DNA from 2 places in the Brevibacterium sp. FAM 27836 genome. Region 2 is predicted to be linked to the other one. Evidence: predicted binding sites of a transcription regulator. Region 2 holds the regulator's gene; the other holds the start of a gene.

Region 1 (10,252 bases), 1.3 Mb from region 2:
GGGCCGCACGGGTACCAGCAGCCGAACGGCGGGCCCCAGAATTTCGGGCAGTCGAACTCCGGGTCGCAGGGGTATCAGCAGCCGGACAGCGGGCCCCAGAATTTCGGACAGTCGAGCAGCGGGCCGCAGGCAAACAGTGGCCCCCAGCAACCGAACAGTGGACCCCACGGGCCCCAGCAGCCGAACAGCGGACCGCAGCCGCCGTACCGCCGAGACAACGGTGAGCAGCCGTGAGCTCGGTGTCACCGCTGCGCCTCGCGGCAGCCGGGACGCTCGCGCTGACCGTTCTCCTCAGTGGCTGCTCGGTCCTGCAGATCCGCACCGAGGACAAGGACGCCGGCCCCGTGCGCGTGGGCGTGCAGAAGACACCGGGCCCCGAACCCACGGACAAGCCCACCGATGCGGGCATCCCCGAGGGGATGTCGAAGAAGACGATCTCGCTCGGCGATTCCTGTCCTGTGACCATCTCCTTCGCTCTCGGCGACGACTGGACGGGCGGCGCCGGAGACACCGACAAGTTCCGGGTGTTCCATCGCGGTTCCGACAGTCGGGATTCCGACGTCATCCTCATCAACTGCTCCGAGGACTTCGGCGGCAGCGCGCAGGCGATCATCGATTCGAAGCGCAAATACACCTTCGACGGCAAGGGCTCCCAGGTTCTGTCGGAGACGACCGGTTCCCTCAACGCCGGCGAGTATTGGAGCTTCCAAGGCGAGCTGGGGTCGTCTGAGATCCTCGCGATCAACAGCCAGCCCACACTCATGTACGGGGTGCAGACCGGATACACGATCAACGGCAGACTGGTGAATCTCTCCATCGAGATGCGCGCTGTGAAGGAACACGCGAACGCGGACGAGGACTTCAAGAAGATGCTGCCGACGGTGACGATCGGCGGGCAGAAGGTCCCGGCTCCGACCTTCCGCTAGAGGCGGTCGCGCTCAAGCGATTCTCCTTTCAGCGCCCCCTTGTCCGAGTTGCGAACTAGGATGAGGCCATGACGACCCACGACGCAGTGACCCGACTCCTCGACGCCCGCCGCCTGCAAGGCCTCCTGACGAATCAGAGCGGCCGCGTCATCGCCCAGTACTCGTTCCTCAACTCCGAGGGCAGCTCCTCCCTCAGCCACCTCGCCGATATCAGCGGCGAAGTGCCCCGCCGCATCACTCGCGGAGACCAGTCCATCGGCCCGGCCGCTCTGAGCGATAACGGGACGATCGTCTTCGCCGCCAAACGCAAGGGCGAGGACGGCAAGGACGCCGAGAGCCCGAGCCTGTGGGCGCTTCCCGACAACGGAGAGGCCCGCAAACTCGCCGACCATGAGGGCGGGTTCACCCGGATCGAGATCAAGGGGGAGACCCTCATCGTCGAGTTCCCCGTCCACACCTGGGCCGCCGATGAGAACGACCATCAGGAATTCAGTGCCGAACGCAGCGATGCCAAGATCAGCGGCATCCTCCACACGGGGTTCCCGATCCGGCGGTGGAATCAGGATCTGGGGCCGGGCCGGCAGACCCTGGCGGTAGCGAAACTCGACGAGGCTGCCGCCGACTTCCCCGAGGTCGCCGATGAGCTCAGCGCTCCGGCGGGCCTGGACTTCCGCTACCTGTCGCTGCCGTCCGGCCGCCTCATCGACTGGGCCGTCGACGACGATGCCCGGTTCGCCCTCGTCCAGCTCGAGAGGCCGATCCCCGGCCAGCTCGAAGCCAGTGAGATCTGGCGCGTCGACCTGGAGGGTGAGCCCGAGCTGCATCGGCTGACGAAGCCGGCCGCCGATCACTGCTTCGGCATCGAAGCCATCAGCCCGGACGGGACGAAGGCCCTGGTCAGCCGCGAACAGTTCTGGACTCCGCAGGCAAACCTCGCCGTCGACCTCATGGTCCTCGACCTCGAGACGGCCGAATTCGCTCCCGTGTGGCCGGACGCCGATTTCTGGTTCTCACCGATCTGGGTCGACGACTCGACGATCGCGGCGGCCGCCGACGATCACGGTCGCGGCAGCGTCTTCATCGGCGATCTGGCCGATGCGCAGCCTCGGCGCCTCGTCGGCGGTGTCGAGCAGAAGTATTCGTTCTCCGGTCTCGCACTGCGCGGGGACACGGTGGTCGCGACCGCCTCGGCGATCGATGTCGCGCCCATGCCGATCTCGATCGATCTTGCTACCGGGGTCATCAGCGAACTCGCGAACCCGGCGACGGCGCTCGACGAGGAGGGCACCCTCACCGAGGTGGAAGCCACGGCCGAGGACGGCACCCCGATCCGCGCGTGGCTGGTTCTGCCGGAGGGCGAGGGGCCGCACCCGCTCGTCGTGTTCGCCCACGGCGGCCCGTGGGGGTCGTGGAACGCATGGACATACCGGTGGAACCCTGCGCCCTTCGCCGCTGCCGGCTATGCGGTGCTGCTGCCGGATCCGGCGATCTCGACCGGGTACGGTCAGGCGATGATCGATCGCGGTCAGCAGCAGCTGGGTGGGACCCCGTTCACCGACATCATGACGCTCACCGAGACGGCCGGGGCGCGGGCGGACATCGACGCCGAACATGTCGCGTTGGCCGGAGGTTCCTACGGCGGCTACATGGCCAACTGGGTCGCCGGACACACGGGAAGCACGTTCAAGTGCATCGTCACCCACGCCTCCCTGTGGAACACCACGTCGATGGGGCGGACGACGGACAACTCCTCGTGGGACGAGGCGATGCGCGAACAGTCGGCGGAATACTCGCCACACCTCTTCGCCGATCAGATCGAAGTGCCCATGCTCGTCATCCACGGCGACAAGGACTACCGGGTGCCGATCGGGCAGGGACAGGAGCTGTGGCTCGACCTGCTCACGCAGTCGAAGACTCCGCTCAACGCCGACGGCGACACACAGCACCGATTCCTGTACTACCCGGATGAGGGGCACTGGATCCTCGGCCGCGGCAATGCCGAGGTCTGGTACCGCACGGTGCTGGCATTCCTCGACACGCATGTGCTCGGCATCGACGCGAACCGGGTCCGCACCCTGGGGTGAGCGAGAGCAGAGCGATGGAAGGACCTCGATGACACAGACCGAGCAGATCCCCGCCGAGGCGGTCATCCACAATGCGTGCATCCTCGACGGCGATCGGGCGACGTTCGCCGAGGAGACCGCGGACACGTGGATCGCGATCGCGCAGGGATCGGTCACTGCACGGGGCCGCGGGGACGGCTGGAAGGACAGGGCCGCCTCGGCCAGCGGTGACGTCATCGACGCGGCCGGCGGATTCGTGGCTCCCGCGTTCGTCGATATCCACTGCCACGGTGCCGGCGGAGCGAGCGCCGAGGACGGAGCAGGCGCTGAGGACGAAGCAAGCGCCGAGGACGGAGCAAGCGCTGAGGACGGAGCCGACGCGATCGACGCGATCCTCGACGTGCATCGTGATCACGGCACCGGCAGGCTCGCCCTGTCATTCGTCTCGGACACGATCGACGGGCTGTGCCGGTCTCTGCGTGCCGGGGCCGGGATCGTCCGCGATCGGGCCATGGTCACGGGCCTGCATGCCGAAGGTCCCTTCCTGTCCCCGGATTTCAAGGGTGCGCATGCACCCGAGGTGCTCACGTCGCCGACTCCTGAGGCGGTCGAGGCGCTCCTTGAGGCGGCCGCTGGAACGCTTGCGCAGGTCACCATCGCCCCCGAGCTGCCCGGTGCCCTCGACGCGATCAACCGGTTCACCGCGGCCGGGGTGCGTGTGGCCATCGGGCACACGGCCGCTGACTTCGAATTGGCCGCTGCGGCGTTCGACGCCGGGGCGAGTATCCTCACTCACGCGTTCAATGCGATGCCGGGCATCCACCACCGTGCTCCGGGGCCGGTTCTTGCCGCGGCCGAGGCCGAGCATGTCACCGTCGAACTCATCAATGACGGTGTCCACGTCGTGGCTCCGGTCGCACGCATGCTCCACGAACTCGTGCCCGGGCGCCTCGCGCTCATCACCGATGCCATGGCGGCAACCGGTCTGCGCGATGGAAATTATCACCTCGGTTCGCTCCCCGTCGAGGTCACGGATTCGGTAGCTCGCCTGGTCACCTCGGACGGCTCTCCCGGTGCCATCGCAGGGTCCACGTTGACGATGGACGAGGCCGTGCAGCGGGCCGTCGCCGAGGTGGGTCTCAGCCCGTTCGACGCTGTGCAGGCCGCGAGCCTCGTTCCTCTGCGAGCAGTGGGCGGTGCCGATGCAAACAACCTGCTGGCGATCGGGATGCCGGCGGACCTTCTGCTGCTCGATGACGATATGAACATCCGAGGCTCGCAGATGGGCGGTTGAACTCGGCTGAGCCCTGATGGCTGCTGGAAGCGATCGTCCTCGCACAGCGGCTGGACCAAACCGATCTCGGACGGCGGCTGGGCGAGACCATGCCGGGAACACGGCCGTACTCGGCTCTGCCCGGAAAATGGGCACAGTCGTCTCCTGCAAGCTGGGGGAGCTATTCGTCGAACAGAGAGTCGACGATGTCGTCTGCGATGAAGCGGGCGTGGAGGATCGGCGTGCGAGAGGGGTCTTTTGCGGCGGGCGGAATGTACGCCGGCCGTCCGTCGAGGAGCATCAAGGTGTCCCAATCGGAGCGATCGAGCAGGTGGTGATGATAGCTGCAGAGCAGTGCGAGATTGTTGACCTTGGTCTTGCCGCCGCGTGCCCAGGGCACCACATGGTTGGCGTCGCACCAACCGGGAGGAGCGTCACAGCCTGGGAAGGTACACCCTCGATCGCGAGCGGTGATCACTGACAGCTGTTTCCGATTGGCGAAGCGCTGCTCGGTTGCCACCTGCATGGTCTTGGCCTTGTCGCTCATGAGATGGAAGAACACCGAGCCGTTGAGGCCGTCAGCCATGAGTTCTTCGATGGGAATGGGGTTGTCAGCGCCTGTGGTGCCGTGCCCCTTGCCGCTGGCCAGATCCTCGGCCTTGGCGGTGACGACGAGGGCATACGGCGCTCCCGCGGTCGTACGCTGCTTGTCGATCGTAGAGACCAAACCGGCGAATCGCTCATAGATCCATTCCCGTGCTGAGGGCTGCTCGGCACTGACGTCGACGATCTCGCCGTTCTCGCGGACACCGACGCCTGGGGTATCGGACGGATTTCCGGCCGAGCGAACTGCAGCGAGGTTGGGCTCCGGTACGCGCTTGGCGTCATACCGCTCGCCGGAGAGCACCGCGTCGACGATCTCGAGCAGCTCTTCATCGGGAAGCGGAGCAGCTGTTCCCTCGGGTTCAAAGCCTTCGGTGTCGGATGCCAGATGCCCATCGGCAGCACACGAAGCACCTGCGATACCGGCCGCCGAGTCAGCCCCGTCAGTGTCAGGAGCATCGATGGCAGTCTTGTCGCCTTCACCGGCGGACTGAATCCGAGAGGTCAGCAGCCCGTTGAGGGTGCCGCCGGTGACGGGATCGAGCAGTCCCCGCACCTCCCAGTCGCCATTGGCCTTGGCGCGCATCGACATGCAGTACGCAGCGCGGTCAGTCGAGTCTTTCGGCTCCTCGCCGTCCGGGTCGATGTATCCCATGAGCTTGCCGAAGATCTCCCGCAGGTCCTTGAGGCGGACCTTGGGCGCGTTGCGGACCAGGCGCGACTCGACATCGGTGCGGATCTCTTGGCTGACCCAGTTGGGCAGCTTCCGCATGCAGTCTTCGATGACGGATGCCTGGGCGGCGGAGATGGTGCCGGCATGGAGCGCATCCGCGACGAGAGGGTAGAGCGGCGGCAGTGCCTGTCCGGCCATGTCGACGCGTCCGCCGAGGTTCTTGGCCATCTCGGTCCGGCGATTGGCCTCTGCGCCGGTGAGGTTGAACCGATTCTCGATGAGCGATTTCGTCGATTTGGCGCCGAAGTCACTGGGGGTGCCGACACGTTCGCAGACGGAAAGCGCAAGCGTCGACAGCGCTTCATTGATGCGTGTGATCGCCTCGACTCCGTCGGCGAGCATGATGGCCTGATCCGGTCCCATGGGGCGATCGAAGGTGCGCAGCTCATCCTTGAGGCTCATCAGCTGGGTGATGGCGGAGGTGACTTCCGGAGCGAAGCGACTGAGATCTGCCCACTCTTCGTCGGCCAGCAGGGGGTGACCGCTGGTCTGAGGGGAGTTGTCGGCATTCCGATCGGAATGATCGGAGCTGCGTTCGGGAGTGAGGGTCATGGGGATGATTTCCGTTCACCAACATCGTTGTTGTTGAAGTCCAGTGTACTCTCATCGCTCAGAGAACGCCATAGAGAATCGAAAAATATTTCGAACAATCTTCTGATGTTCGCAGATGTTCGGCGATAACGGCAGGTAAGTTTGTGTTATAAATTTGAGCCTGCTGTCAGTGGTGATCGATGGGGCCATCGCCCGCTCGCTGTCTGTGGTGATCGGCACGGCTACCGCCCGCTCGGCCGCTGTGCGAGCCGTACTGCCAGCCGCTGTGCGGGTGGCAGTGCCGGCCGCCGGGCCAGCCGAGTGCACCTGTTCGACTCGCCGGCCCACCCGCCGTCGGCCCGCCGCCGAGATCCCTGCCGCCACGCCGCGGCTTTCGCAGTCGCGAACTCGGCAGTCCGGTCCCGGCTTCGAATGCGTCACCCGGACGTGGCACGATTGGGGGTATGGATGCCCTGCTCCTCATCGACACCGACGACGCCAGCTATCCCAGTGATGACGCCATGGAGACCCTCGGCGACATCGTCACTCGCACCCGAGCCGTGGGCGGTGTACTCATCTTCGCCTCCACGAAGGAGGGCCTCGCCGACACTCCGGACGAGGAGGTGAGCATCTTCGTCCCCGACGAGGAGGATCTGGTGCTCCGCTCGAATGGTCCCGATGTCTTCGAAGGTGTCGACGATCTCGCGGCCGGTCTGCACGATATGGCCGTCGACCGGATCATCATCGCCGGCGCCGACGACACCGCGGAAGCTCCCAGCGCCAGCGCCAGCGCCAGCGCCAGCGCCGATACCGATGCCGATGCTCCCGCCGATGCTGATGCCGATGCCGATGCTCCCGGTGCGGTGTACGCCTCGGCGATGGCCGCGCTCGTGTGCAACTTCGATGTCATCGTCCTCTCCGATTCCACCACCGATCCTCACGGCGAACTCGTCACCTGGACCGATGCCGCCGAGTCGGCCGGAGCCATGATCAAGAAGACCGCCGACACCTGGCTGCGGATGTAGCTTTCGTCGCGCCCATGTTCACGGGGTCGATGAAGCGCCATCCGAGGTCACAGCGCTGCGAAGAAGAGCCGTGGTGCCGATTCGAGGCTCCCGCCGCCCGCAAGTTTCTACTTTGAGTAGAATGTGTGAATGGGTTGGGAATTCCACCTTCGTCCAGGCACCGATGGCACACGCATGTCGGTGCAGAGAGGCGAACTCGGGGCTGCATCAGAGGAGGAGCCATGACCGGATGGACGAAGTCCGTTCGCGCGCTCTTCGCTGCCCTCATCACGACCCTGCTGGCCCTGCTCATGCACCTCGGTGCCGGCGGCAGCGCCTCGCTCCTGGGCACCGGCGTCGTGTTCGTCCTGGTGCTCTGGGCGGCGATGATCCTCGCCGGCCGACGCCTCGGGTATCTCACTCTCACCGCTCTCCTCGGCCTCGGACAGGTGCTCATGCACCTGACGATGAGCTGGTCGGTGAACGCACACTCCGGAGCCCATGCGGGCGCACCTCCCGCCTCGGCGGGGGAGGGATCCGCCGGAGCCGCGATGAGTGCTCATGCGGGACACATCGTCCCTGCCCCGGGCACCCTCGACCTCGGATCGGCCGCCGCGGCCGCTTCTCATGCGCACGGCGGCACTTCGCCCGGGATGATCCTTGCCCACATCGCCGCGGTTCTCATCACCGCCGTGATCCTCAAACACGGTGAGGACATCGTCCTCACCATTCTGCAGCTGGCTCTGGGTCCGGTCGCCGGTGCACTGCGGGCCCTCGCCGAGGCGGCCGGCATTCTGGCCGACCATCCCTACCGGTCCGTGCTCGTTGCGTTCCGGCTGCCGCAGCCGATCGCTTCGGCCGTGGTCGGACCGAACTATCGCCGCGGCCCTCCTGCCCTCGTCTGACACCTCACTGCGACGGCGAAAACCGCCGTCACACCAACCCACCGAATGGTGGCAGTCGAAGACACCCGCGAACCAACACCGCTGCGAACCGGAACTGCCGCAACCCGGCACCGATGCGCCCCGATTCTGCCGCGGTTCGCCGCACCTGCACGACCAGCAGCGCACTCGATTGCACGAGCGGCCGCACACTCAATCGGACGTGCAGCCGCGAGCTCGAGCGCGTCAGCGGTGCCCCGATCGGACCGTGCACGCAGCGGCCCGTACGCGGCGGTATTCGACTGCACCGAAACACGAAAGTGCAGACATCATGCGAAAGAACATCACCCTGGCTATGGCCCTGCCCATCGCCGTCGTCATCGGCCTCTCCGGCTGCGGCCAGTCCGGCAGCCAGGCCGCCGATTCCTCGCAGCCTGAAGCGAGCGACTCGGCGTCGAACAGCCCCGCCTCCTCGCAGGTCGACGCCGATGCGCTCAGCCTCGACGACGCCTGGGTCAAGGCCGCTGAGGACGGAATGACCGCGGTCTTCGGCGAAGTCCGCAACAACACCGATCACGACATCAACCTCATCGAGGCGAAGTACCCGGACGCAAAGATGGTCGAACTCCACGAAACCTCTGAGGACGGCTCCGGCGGAATGTCGATGCAGGAGAAGGAAGGCGGCTTCGACATTCCGGCCGGGGAGAGCCTCAGCCTCGAACCCGGCGGCGATCACATCATGATCATGGGCTTGAAGAAGGCGATCCGACCCGGCGAGGAGATCACTCTCGACCTTGTCACCGCCGATCATCAGAGCATTGAGGTCACAGCAGTGGCGAAGGAGTACTCCGGGGCCGAGGAGAACTACGCCCCCGGGGAAGCCGAGGGCGCCGAATCCGGCGACGACCACGGCGATCATGGAGACCACGGCGACCACGGAGACCACGGCGACCACGGCGACCACGGAGACCACGAGGACTCCGATCATGGAGACCACGGTGACCACTGAGCAGTCTCCCTCCGGGTTCAGCCGCCGAGGTCTCATCACCTCGGCGGCCGCCGCCGGCAGTGCCGGTCTCCTCGGCGCAACCGCGGGATTCGGGCTCGGCCGGACCGGTCTTGGGTCGTCGGCGGCCGACGACAGCGGAGGATCGCCTCGGCGAGACCTGGACGGAGCGAACGGGGCACAGGTCGAACCGTTCTACGGCACTCACCAATCCGGCATCGAAACCCCGCCGCAGGCGTATGCGCATTTCCTTGCGTTCACGATGCGACCGGAGATCACCGCCGCCGAGGCGGTCCGCTGGCTGCGTCTGCTCACCGCGGATGCGGCCGCACTCACCCAGGGCACGGCCCCGCTGGCCGATTCCGAAGCCGAACTGGCTGCCGATCCGGCCCGTCTGACGGTGACCTTCGGGTTCGGTCCCGGGCTCGTCGCGCTGGCGGGCAAGGAGCACGTCCCGGACTGGCTGAAGCCCTTGGAGAAGTTCGGCATCGATCGCCTCGACCCGAATCGCTGCAAGGGTGACCTGCTCCTGCAGATCTGCGGCGACGACCCGCTGACCTTGGCCCATGCCCGGCGCATGCTGTTCAAGGATTCGCGATCGTTTGCAGAGGTGACGTGGCAGAGGGACGGGTTCCGTCGCGCCTACGGCAGCGCGGGGGAGGGGACGACGCAGCGCAACCTCTTCGGTCAGCTCGACGGCACGGCGAACCCCGGCCCGGGGTCCGAGGACTTCGCGCGGATCATCTGGGGTGCCGGAACCGATACGACCGAACCGGTGTTCTCGGCACGGGGAGAGCCTCCGGCCGACCTCGGCGCGCACCTGCCCGGATGGCTGCGTGGAGGCACGACGCTGGTGCTGCGCGACATCGCTATGAACCTCGACACGTGGGACAAGGCCGACCGTCCGGCTCGGGAGTTCTCGACGGGACGGACCTTGGACACCGGGGCCCCGCTGTCGGGAACCGACGAGTTCGACGTTCCGGACTTCGCCGCCGTCGACAAGCGTGGGCTGACGAAGATCTCGAAGGCCTCGCATGTGGCTCGGGCCCGTGACGGGCTGGGACCCGAAGTGCAGATCCACCGGCGCACGTTCAACTACGAAACCGGTGCCGGAGAGGATTCGGGGCTGCTGTTCGCGTCCTTCCAAGCCGACATCGAGCGTCAGTTCCTGCCGATCCAGCGCCGACTCGCCGAGGTGGATCTGCTCAACGAATGGACGACGCCGATCGGGT
Region 2 (10,252 bases):
CGACGTTGCCGGAGGAGAGGGCGCACTGCGCATGCGGGTGTTCGAACGCGGAGTCGGCGAGACCCGCTCCTGCGGCACCGGCGCATGCGCCGCAGCGATCGCCGCCCACCACTGGGCGGGGGAGACCTCGCCGCTGCAGTGGCGCGTCGACGTGCCCGGCGGACAGCTGCGCATCGAGATCGACCCGAACCCCGAGGGCACGAGCGGACGTGTCAGCCTCGCGGGCCCCGCGACCCTCGTCGCCAGCGGCACCATCAGCTGAGGCGCGAGCGGACCGCACTTCGTACGCGCAGCCGAGCCCGACCTCGGCGAGGGAAGACCTCAGCCTCGGCGCGGAATGACGTGTCGAACCGAAGACTCAGCCGCGGTGGACGGTGAGGACGCGAAAGCCCTTCGACGAACCCGTGCGTTCGATCGTGAACCCGTCCCCGAGCATCTGCGCGATCCATTTCTGCAGGGAATCGGCCCCGAGGTTCTTCGACACGACGAGATCGGCCCGACCGCCCGGCGCCAGTCGCGGCAGCCAGGTCTCAAGCAGTTCGTGGAGGGCGGCCTTGCCGATGCGGATCGGGGGATTGGACCGGATGGCGGAGAACTGGAGGTCCGCGGGGATCTGCTCGGCGGTGACGGGAGCAATCGAATCGAGTCCGAGCCGGCGCGCGTTCGCCGCTGTCGTCTCCAGGGACCGGGAGTTCACGTCGAGTGCCCACACTCGCAGGGCCACCTCGGCGTCCTTGGCCTCCAATGCGGTGTGCAGGGCGATCGGCCCCCACCCGCAGCCGAGGTCGAGGACATCACCGGTCGGCGGTTCGGGCAGATGCCGCAGCAGCACGGCGGTGCCGAGATCGAGGCGAGTCGGTGAGAACGTGCCTGATACGGTTTCGACGGTGACCTCGCGGCCGGCCAATTCGAGGCGCAGTTCGCGGGTCTTGGCCTCACTGCTCGGAGATTCGGTGAAATAGTGCTCTGACACCACTTCAGTCTAGACGGCTGTGGGAGAATTGATGGACACCATCGTCGGTGCGATGCGCCACCGTCGGTGCGCAGCAGGACCACGCCCACACGATCAGTACCGTGCGGGCGGCAGAGAACAAAGGAATGAATGACGTCTGAAGACAAGGAGCGTCGCAACGCGATGCTCGACCGTGTGCTCTCCCGAGGCGCCCAGGCCCTGGACGATCACGACACCACCCGCGAGGACGACCAGTTCGACCTCGCCGAGCGTGCCGCACTCACCCGTGTGGCCGGACTCTCCACCGAACTCGAAGACATCACCGAGGTCGAATACCGCCAGGTCCGACTCGAACGCGTCGTGCTCGCCGGCATCTGGAACACCACTCAGGCCGAAGCCGAGAACTCGATCCGTGAGCTCGCGGCGCTGGCCGAAACCGCCGGTTCGGACGTCCTCGACGCGCTCATCCAACGCCGTGACAAACCGGACCCCGGCACCTACCTCGGCAAAGGCAAGGCGAACGAACTCGCCGAGATCGTCGCCTCCGTCGGCGCCGACACCGTGATCATCGACTCCGAGCTCGCCCCCAGCCAGCGTCGCGGCCTCGAGGACGTCATCAAGGTCAAGGTCGTCGACCGTGTCGCCCTCATCCTCGACATCTTCGCCCAGCATGCGAAATCCCGTGAAGGCAAGGCCCAGGTCGAACTCGCCCAACTCGAATACCTCCTGCCGCGCCTGCGCGGTTGGGGCGAGTCGCTGTCCCGGCAGGCCGGCGGTCGTGTCGCCGGCGGTGCCGGAATCGGCTCCCGCGGACCCGGTGAGACGAAGATCGAACTCGACCGCCGCCGCATCCGCACCCGCATGTCCAAACTGCGCCGTGAGATCGCCGCAATGGCCCCGTCACGGGAGACGAAGCGGAAGAACCGCGCCCGCCACCATGTGCCCTCGGCCGCGATCGTCGGATACACGAACGCGGGCAAGTCCTCCCTGCTCAACCGGCTCACCGATGCCGAGGTGATGGTGCAGAACGCGCTGTTCGCCACCCTCGACCCGACCGTCCGACAGGCGAAGACCGCCGACGGCATCGTCTTCACCTACACCGACACCGTCGGTTTCGTCCGCAACCTGCCCCACCAGCTCGTCGAAGCCTTCCGCTCGACGCTCGAGGAGGCCGCCGGTTCGGATCTGCTCCTCCACGTCGTCGACGCCTCCCACCCGGACCCGCACGGGCAGATCCACGCCGTGCGCGAAGTCCTCAAAGACGTCGAGACCGGGGACATCCCCGAACTCCTCGTGTTCAACAAGTCCGATCTCGCCGAGGAGGCCGTGATCACCGGTCTGCGCGCGGAATATCCGAAGGCGCAGTTCGTCTCGGCCGTGACGAGGGAAGGCATCGACGCCCTCGTCGAGGCCATCGAGAGTCGGCTTCCCGCCCCGGACATCGACATGACGCTGCTCGTCCCCTATGAACGCGGCGACCTCGTGTCGAAGATCTACGCCCTGGGCACCGTCGAACACGAATCCCACGGGTCCGAAGGCACGAGCCTGCAGGTGAAGGTGCCGGCCGAAATCGTCGACGAGCTGCGTGAGTTCCAGCGTCCGGACCTGGTCATCGACGAGTGAAGGCTGTCGACGACCTCCTCGAATCCGCCGTTGGGGCCATCGGCGGATCGCCCAGGCAGGGTCAGCAGGATATGGCTCAAGCGGTCGCCTCGGCGGTCGACAAAGGCATCCACCTGCTCGTGCAGGCCGGCACCGGCACGGGCAAGTCCCTGGCCTACCTCGTGCCGGCGGCCGAATACGTCAATCGCACCGGCGGGAAGGTCGTCGTATCGACAGCGACCCTGGCGCTGCAGACGCAGATCATCCACCGTGACCTGCCGCGTCTGTTCAAAGCCGTGAAGAAGGACCTCGACCCGCTGCCGAGGGCCGCTCTGCTCAAGGGCCGACGGAACTATGTATGCAAGCACAAGCTCTCCGGCGGGTACCCCGACGAAGGCGAAGGAATGCTCTTCGACCTCGGTGCTGACGCCGAGGCGGGACGCAAACCGGCCGAACGCTCCGGCCTGGGCGAGGAGATCCAGAGGATCCGCACCTGGGAGAAGACCACAGACACCGGTGACCGTGATGACCTCATGCCCGGTGTCAGCGACCGCGCCTGGTCGCAGGTGTCCGTCAACGCCTTCGACTGCCTCGGATCGAACTGCCCCCTGTTCACCGAATGCTTCGCTGAGATCGCCCGGAACAAGGCCGCCGAGGCGGACATCGTCGTGACCAACCATGCGCTGCTGGCCATCGACGCCTTCGGCGAATCGAACGTGCTGCCCGAACACGATGTCATCATCATCGACGAGGCCCACGAGCTCAAGGACCGGGTGACCAACGCCCTGTCCGGGCAGATCAACACGAGCATGCTCTCGGCCGCGACGAGTTCGGTGCGCAAACACACCACCGTCCAGGACGGGGTCGTCTCCCTTCTCGACTCCGCTGCGGCGGCACTCGAACGCGCACAGTCCTCGGTGCCCGAAGGACTCATCCTCCATATGAGCGAAGCCCTCGGGCTGGCATTGACGCAGATCCGCGACTCCGCCCGACAGATCATCAACGACATCGGAGGCAAGACCGAAGACGCCGATGCCGGCCGGCAGATGGCCAAGGCCCGGTGTCAGGAGATCTTCGAACTCGCCGAACGCTTCTGCGATCCGGGCAAGAACGACGTCATCTGGCTCTCGCGGTCGACATTCCGGGAGAAGGAGACGACGAACCTCGTCGTCGCACCCCTGAGTGTGGCCGGGACCATGCGCTCGGGCATCTTCGAAGAGTCCACCGTCGTGGCCACCTCGGCGACTCTGTCCTTGGGCGGGAACTTCGACGCGGTCGCCGCATCCTTGGGACTCTTCGGCCCCGACGCCCCGAAATGGGACAGCCTCGACGTCGGCTCGCCCTTCGACTACGGCAGACAGGGCATCCTCTACGTCGCCTCCCACCTGCCCAAACCCGGACGCAGCGGCCTGAGCGACGAAGCGCTCACCGAACTCGAAGAGCTCGTCAGAGCCTCGAACGGCGGGGCACTGGGACTGTTCTCCTCTCGGGCGGCGGCCAATGCCGCAGCCGAACACCTGCGGGAGAAATTCGATTTTCCGATCCTGCTCCAAGGAGATGACGGCCTGCCCGCACTCGTCTCCCAATTCACCGCCGATGACCAGACCTGCCTGTTCGGCACCATGTCACTCTGGCAGGGAGTCGACGTGCCGGGCCGGACGAACCGGCTGGTCATCATCGACCGGCTGCCGTTCCCGCGCCCCGACGACCCGCTCATGCAGGCCCGCGCGCGGGATGCCGATCAGCGGGGTGTCAACGGCTTCATGGCCGTCTCCGCCACACATGCCGCGCTGCGTCTGGCACAGGGAGCGGGTCGGCTCATCCGCTCGACCAAGGACAGGGGAGTGGTGGCCGTGCTCGATTCGCGGCTGCGTTCGGCCCGGTACTCCGGCTTCCTCGTCAACTCGATGCCGCGGATGTGGCCGACGACGAACGCTCAGCTCGTGCGCACGAGCCTGGCCCGCCTCGCCGAGTCCGAAACGGAATGACTAGGCACTGCGCCTCGACGACCGATCGCTCCGCCTGAATGGCAGAACGCCTGCGACCGATCCGGTCGCAGGCGTTCTGTGTTCGAGCGTTGAGTGCCGGGGCCGCCGGCAGTGTGCTCAGAGGCGGCGGATGACAGCGACGACGAGCCCCATGATCTGGGCGTAGGTGCCGTCGATCGGCTCATAGTTCTCGTTCTGCGGCATCAGCCACTGCTCACCCGCCTTGCGCTTGAGCGTCTTCACGGTCGCCTCGCCGTCGAGCAGCGCCGCAACGATCTGGCCGTTGTCCGCGGTGTGCTGCTTGCGCACGACCACCCAGTCGTCGTGGCAGATGGCGGCTTCGATCATCGAATCGCCGACGACCTTGAGCAGGAACATCTCACCGGAGCCGACGACCTGCGTCGGCAGCGAGAAGATGTCATCGACTTCCTGTTCGGCGAGGATCGGGCCACCGGCGGCGATCCGTCCGACGACCGGCACCTGCACGGTGTTGTTGGCAAGCTCTTCGAACTTCGCCCGCTCCGCCTCTTCCTCTTCGAACGGATTGACGACCTCGATGGCGCGCGGGCGCTTCGGATCGCGGCGGACATAACCGAGACGTTCGAGCTGGGAGAGCTGGTGGGCCACGCTCGAGAGCGAAGCGAGTCCGGCGGCCTTGCCGATCTCGCGCATGCTCGGCGGGTAGCCGTTGGTCACGACAGCGCGTTCGATGGTTTCGAGCACGAGACGCTGACGTGGGGTGAGGCGGAAGTCGTCTTCGCCGGTCGAACCCTCAGGGATCTGAATCTCGTCGTCATCGCTGCGAGCGGCAGCGATCTCACTGGCAACATCTTCGTTGCGAGGCCGGCCTCTGCCTCGTTTGTTCTGAACCATTGCTCGTTCCCCTTCGTTCTATTCCCTGCCGCTGGACGCCGTGATCTCCGCTTCGAAGATTCTCGTGTCAGTGCCGGCTGAGATGGTTCTGACAGATCAATCAACAACGCTGGTTCCCTCTCATTGTCGCATAGATGTTCGAGTTGGACTGGACATTTGTTCGATTGGCATGTTGAATAGAACAGACGTTCTACCGATTGCTGGTGGAATCGTACGAATGAAAGAGGTAATGCGATGTCTGCACAGAACACCGGGCTGCGCCTGACCACTCGTGGACGCCAGGCGGTTCGCCTTCTCCGGACCCTGCTCATTGCTCTCGTCGTCATCGGCGGAGCGCTCCTCCTCGCCACCCAGTCGTTCTCGGCCGCAGCGGTCGCCGAACCGGAATCCGAGAGCATCGGCATCGAAGCCGACGCGGTCGTCGTCGGTGAAGGCGAGTCGCTGTGGACCGTGGCCTCGAGCCTCGGACTTGATCGCGATACCCGCGATGTCGTGGCCGATATCGTCGACATCAACCATCTGACGACTCCGACCGTCCACCCTGGCCAGACCCTCGACGTCCCCGTCCGCTGAGGGCCGGCCGGGTGAGACCGGCAGCCGCGCAGCGTGGCAACGTGCGAGGTCGCCGGGGAGCTGCTTTCGGCCGCATCGGGCCGGAGCTCCGATGTCGGATCTCGAGGCTCGACCCGCCGCCGGAGCGGTGGGAGTCTCTCGGTAGACTGATCGCGTGGGAAACATCGAATCTTTGCCAGTGCGTGCCGACCTCGTCGGGCTCAAGCCCTACGGGGCTCCGCACCTCGACGTGCCGGTCCAGCTCAACGTCAATGAGAACGCCTATCCGCTCCCGGACGTCGTCGTCGACAGCATGCGTGCCGCCGTCAACAATCACTTCTCCGGGCTCAACCGCTACCCGGACCGGGAATTCACTGCGCTGCGCGAACACCTCGTCACCTATCTCAACGGTGTCAACGAACGCGCAGGAGACACAGTCGCACTCGAACCCGGCATGATCTGGGCAGCCAACGGTTCGAACGAAGTCCTCAGCCACATCGTCCAGGCCTTCGGCGGCCCGGGCCGCACCGTCCTCGGCTTCACCCCGTCCTACTCCATGCATCCGCTCATCACGACCGGGACCGGAGCCGAATGGAGGCACGTCGACCGCAGGGACGACTTCACCCTCGACGCTGAGACCGTCGCCGCCGAGGTCGCACGGGTCGACCCCGATATCGTCTTCCTCTGCACCCCGAACAACCCGACAGGCACCTCGATCGGCCTCGACGTCATCGACGCCGCCTACGAGAACTGTTCGGGCATCGTCATCGTCGATGAGGCCTACGCGGAATTCTCCCGCCCGGCCGCATCCTCGGCGATGACCCTGCTCGACGGCCGTCCGCGCCTCGTCGTGTCCCGCACCATGAGCAAGGCCTTCGCCTGTGCCGGGCTGCGCTTGGGCTATGCCATCGCCGCCCCCGAACTCATCGACACCCTCCGCCTTGTCCGTCTGCCCTACCACCTGTCCGAGGTCACACAGGTCCTTGCCTGCACCGCCCTCGAACACGCCGACGTGCTGCTCGGCAACGTCGACCGGCTCATCGACTCCCGCAACCGCATGTCGGAGCATCTCGCTGAAGTCGGCTTCACCGTCCACGACAGCGATTCGAACTTCGTGCTCTTCGGCAACATCTCCTCACCGGCACGACTGTGGCAGGAGCTGCTCGACCGCGGCGTGCTCATCCGCGACATCGGCATCGCCGGCCACGCCCGCGTCAACGCCGGCACCGAGGATGAGACCGACGCGTTCCTTCGCGCCATCGATGAGATCCTCGCCGAGTCCCCGGACATCCTCGCCGAACGACCGACGTCTCCGCCCAGCTCAACGGCTCCCAGCGCGGCTCCCTCCGGCTCAGCTCCGTCATCCTCCGCCCCGACGAAAGGCACACCATGAGGCAGGCCCAGAACTCACGCACCACCTCCGAGTCCACGGTGTCCGTGTCCGTCGACCTCGACGGCACCGGCACCTCGAACATCTCGACCAGCGTGCCGTTCTTCGACCATATGCTCACCGCCCTGGCGAAGCACTCGATGATCGACCTCGACGTGACTGCCACCGGCGACACCCATATCGATGTCCACCACACCGTCGAAGACACGTCGATCGTGCTCGGCCAGACTCTGCGTGAAGCCCTCGGCGACAAGATCGGCATCCGTCGCTACGGCTTCGCCGCGGTTCCACTCGACGAAGCCCTGGCCCAGTGTGTCGTCGACGTCTCCGGTCGCCCCTACTTCGTCCACGCAGGCGAACCCGACGGTCAGCAGTACCACCTCATCGGCGGTCACTTCACCGGTTCGATGACCTCCCACTCGCTCGAATCCATCGCCTTCCACGGCGGACTGACCGTCCACCTCGACCTCGTGCGCGGTCGCGATCCGCACCACATCGTCGAAGCCCAGTTCAAGGCCTTCGCCCGTGCCCTGCGCGAAGCCGTGGAAGAAGACCCCCGCAGCAATTCCGTTCCCAGCACCAAGGGAGTCCTGTGAGCACGACCGTTCTCGTGACCCCCTTCGGGGTCGCCCAGCAGCTGGCCGCAGCCTGCGTGCTGTCGAACATCCACGGCACCATCGTTCCGATCGGGGAGTTCACCGGAATCGTCCTCGCCGACACCGATGTGCAGGCCGGCAACGAGGCGGCTGCCGCGATCTCGAAGCTCGCGGGCAAACATGAGGTCCTCCTCCTCGTCCGCAGTGAAGAGCAGATCGATGCCGGACATTACCGTCACGGCAACCGCGAATCCGATGTTCCCGCCGGGCTGGCTCTGAAGAACCTGCCCGATGTGCTCGAAGGTCTCCTGCTCGAAACCGTCGCCGCCGAAGACGTCGACGGCAATATCCCGACGAGTTCGATGACGAAGCTGCAGGCCAGCGCCGCCACCATGACGCCGGGACGTGCCGCGGTGGCCCGCACCGCGCTGCTGTGGATCGTCGCCGCGGTCCTCGCCGGTCTCGTCGCTGCCTTCGGCGTCGCATTGGGCCTCGGCGGCAACACCGTCGCCTGGGTCGTCGCCGTCTTCGGTGCCATCGTCCTCGGATTCTCCCTGTGGCGGATCTGGTCGGTGCTGAGCAAGGGCGCAAAGCGATGACGACGGTCGCGGTCCTCGACTACGGCGCCGGAAACGTCCGCTCCGCTGTGCGCGCGGCCGCTGCCGCCGGCGCCGAGGTGACACTGACGGCCGACCACGACGTCATCAACGACTCCGATGGTCTCCTCGTCCCCGGCGTCGGTGCCTTCTCCGCCGTCATGACGGGACTGCAGAACGTCGGGGGAGGCGAACTCATCCGGACCCGCCATGCACAGGGCCGTCCGCTGCTGGGCATCTGCGTGGGCCTGCAGGTGTTCTTCGCCCGAGGCGAGGAACACGGCGTGCAGACCGACGGCATCGGCCTGTGGCCGGGAGCCGTCACCGGCCTCAAGGCCCCGGTCGTTCCTCACATGGGCTGGTCGCAGGTCTCCGCGCCGGAGGACTCGCAGATGTTCGCCGGCATCCGCGAGGAGCGCTTCTACTTCGTCCACTCCTATGCCGCGACCCAGCCGCCTCCCGACACCAAGGTGACCACGGCCCGACACGGCAGCGACTTCATCGCCGCCGTCGAAGACGACACCACCTGGGCGGCCCAATTCCATCCGGAGAAATCCGCCGAAGCGGGAGCGCAGCTGCTGCGCAACTGGATCGGCACGTTCTCGTAGAGCCCCGCTCAGTTCCTGACCGAGCGCACCGACTAGCATTGCCCGAAACCCCTGGCACCCTTCGCAGAAAGGTCACAATGACAGAGACCCCGAACAAGCTCGTCCTCCTTCCCGCAGTCGACGTCGCCGACGGCAAAGCCGTCCGGCTCGTCCAGGGTGAAGCCGGCACCGAAACCGACTACGGTTCACCCATCGACGCGGCTCAGGACTTCGAGAGCAGGGGAGCCGAGTGGATCCACCTCGTCGACCTCGATGCCGCCTTCGGCCGCGGTTCGAACTCGGACCTGCTCAACCAGGTCGTCAAGGCCGTGGGGATCAAGGTCGAACTCTCCGGCGGAATCCGCGACACCGAAAGCCTCGAGCGCGCACTCGACACCGGCGCCGAACGCGTGAACATCGGCACCGCGGCACTGGAGAACCCGGAGTGGACGGCTGAGATGATCTCCCGCTTCGGCGACCAGGTCGCCATCGGACTCGACGTCCGCGGCACGACGCTGGCCGCCCGCGGCTGGACGCAGGACGGCGGAGACCTCTACGAAGTTCTGGAGACCCTCGAAGCGGCCGGCTGCTCTCGCTACGTCGTCACCGATGTCCGCAAGGACGGCACCCTGCAGGGCCCCAACGTCGAACTGCTCAAGTCCCTGGCCGAGAAGACCGAGACCCCGATCGTCGCCTCCGGCGGTGTCTCCAGCCTCGACGATCTGCGTGCCCTGCGTGAGCTCGTGCCCTTCGGCGTCGACTCGGCGATCGTGGGAAAGGCACTCTACGCCGGCAAGTTCACTCTGGAAGAGGCCCTCGACGTCGCAGGACGGTGAGCCGGTGAGCACACACTCGCACGGTCCAGAGGACTCCCATCAGCCCACGGACTCGGCCGGACAGGCCTGGGCCGGGCGGGAGCTCAAACCCAACCCGTTCTCCGGGGACTCCGGACTGGCCGACACCGCACTGCTGGAAGCGTTGAACCAGGTCGCACAAACGCCCCTGGAACCCGCCGCACACCAGCAGGTCGTCACGGCACTGTCCGGGGCCCGGCTCTACGCCCCGATCGTGCCGATGGTCGTCGACCAGGAGGTCGGAGAGAACGGGCTCATGGCC

The links. The regulator LexA, encoded in region 2, represses DNA repair genes until DNA is damaged. The targets are predictions, from matches to a motif close to TCGAACANNTGTTCGA.
Region 1: ACSE4D_RS09350 (HNH endonuclease signature motif containing protein) is a predicted target of LexA. The motif match lies at 6,229-6,244, and genes of this name have one in related genera.

Annotation. Positions count from the first base shown of each region.
Region 1 is NZ_CP195711.1:2,067,351-2,077,602, forward strand. It holds gene ACSE4D_RS09330 (sensor histidine kinase) at 1-234, shown strand, start outside; gene ACSE4D_RS09335 (hypothetical protein) at 231-926, shown strand; gene ACSE4D_RS09340 (S9 family peptidase) at 995-3,010, shown strand; gene ACSE4D_RS09345 (N-acetylglucosamine-6-phosphate deacetylase) at 3,039-4,283, shown strand; gene ACSE4D_RS09350 (HNH endonuclease signature motif containing protein) at 4,444-6,150, opposite strand; gene ACSE4D_RS09355 (hypothetical protein) at 6,594-7,154, shown strand; gene ACSE4D_RS09360 (hypothetical protein) at 7,376-8,038, shown strand; gene ACSE4D_RS09365 (copper chaperone PCu(A)C) at 8,346-9,023, shown strand; gene ACSE4D_RS09370 (Dyp-type peroxidase) at 9,001-10,252, shown strand, end outside.
Region 2 is NZ_CP195711.1:3,407,654-3,417,905, forward strand. It holds gene dapF (diaminopimelate epimerase) at 1-262, shown strand, start outside; gene ACSE4D_RS15285 (class I SAM-dependent methyltransferase) at 359-973, opposite strand; gene hflX (GTPase HflX) at 1,103-2,575, shown strand; gene ACSE4D_RS15295 (ATP-dependent DNA helicase) at 2,572-4,542, shown strand; gene lexA (transcriptional repressor LexA) at 4,660-5,415, opposite strand; gene ACSE4D_RS15305 (LysM peptidoglycan-binding domain-containing protein) at 5,650-5,988, shown strand; gene ACSE4D_RS15310 (histidinol-phosphate transaminase) at 6,143-7,360, shown strand; gene hisB (imidazoleglycerol-phosphate dehydratase HisB) at 7,357-7,953, shown strand; gene ACSE4D_RS15320 (hypothetical protein) at 7,950-8,552, shown strand; gene hisH (imidazole glycerol phosphate synthase subunit HisH) at 8,549-9,157, shown strand; gene priA (bifunctional 1-(5-phosphoribosyl)-5-((5-phosphoribosylamino)methylideneamino)imidazole-4-carboxamide isomerase/phosphoribosylanthranilate isomerase PriA) at 9,235-9,972, shown strand; gene ACSE4D_RS15335 (SseB family protein) at 9,977-10,252, shown strand, end outside.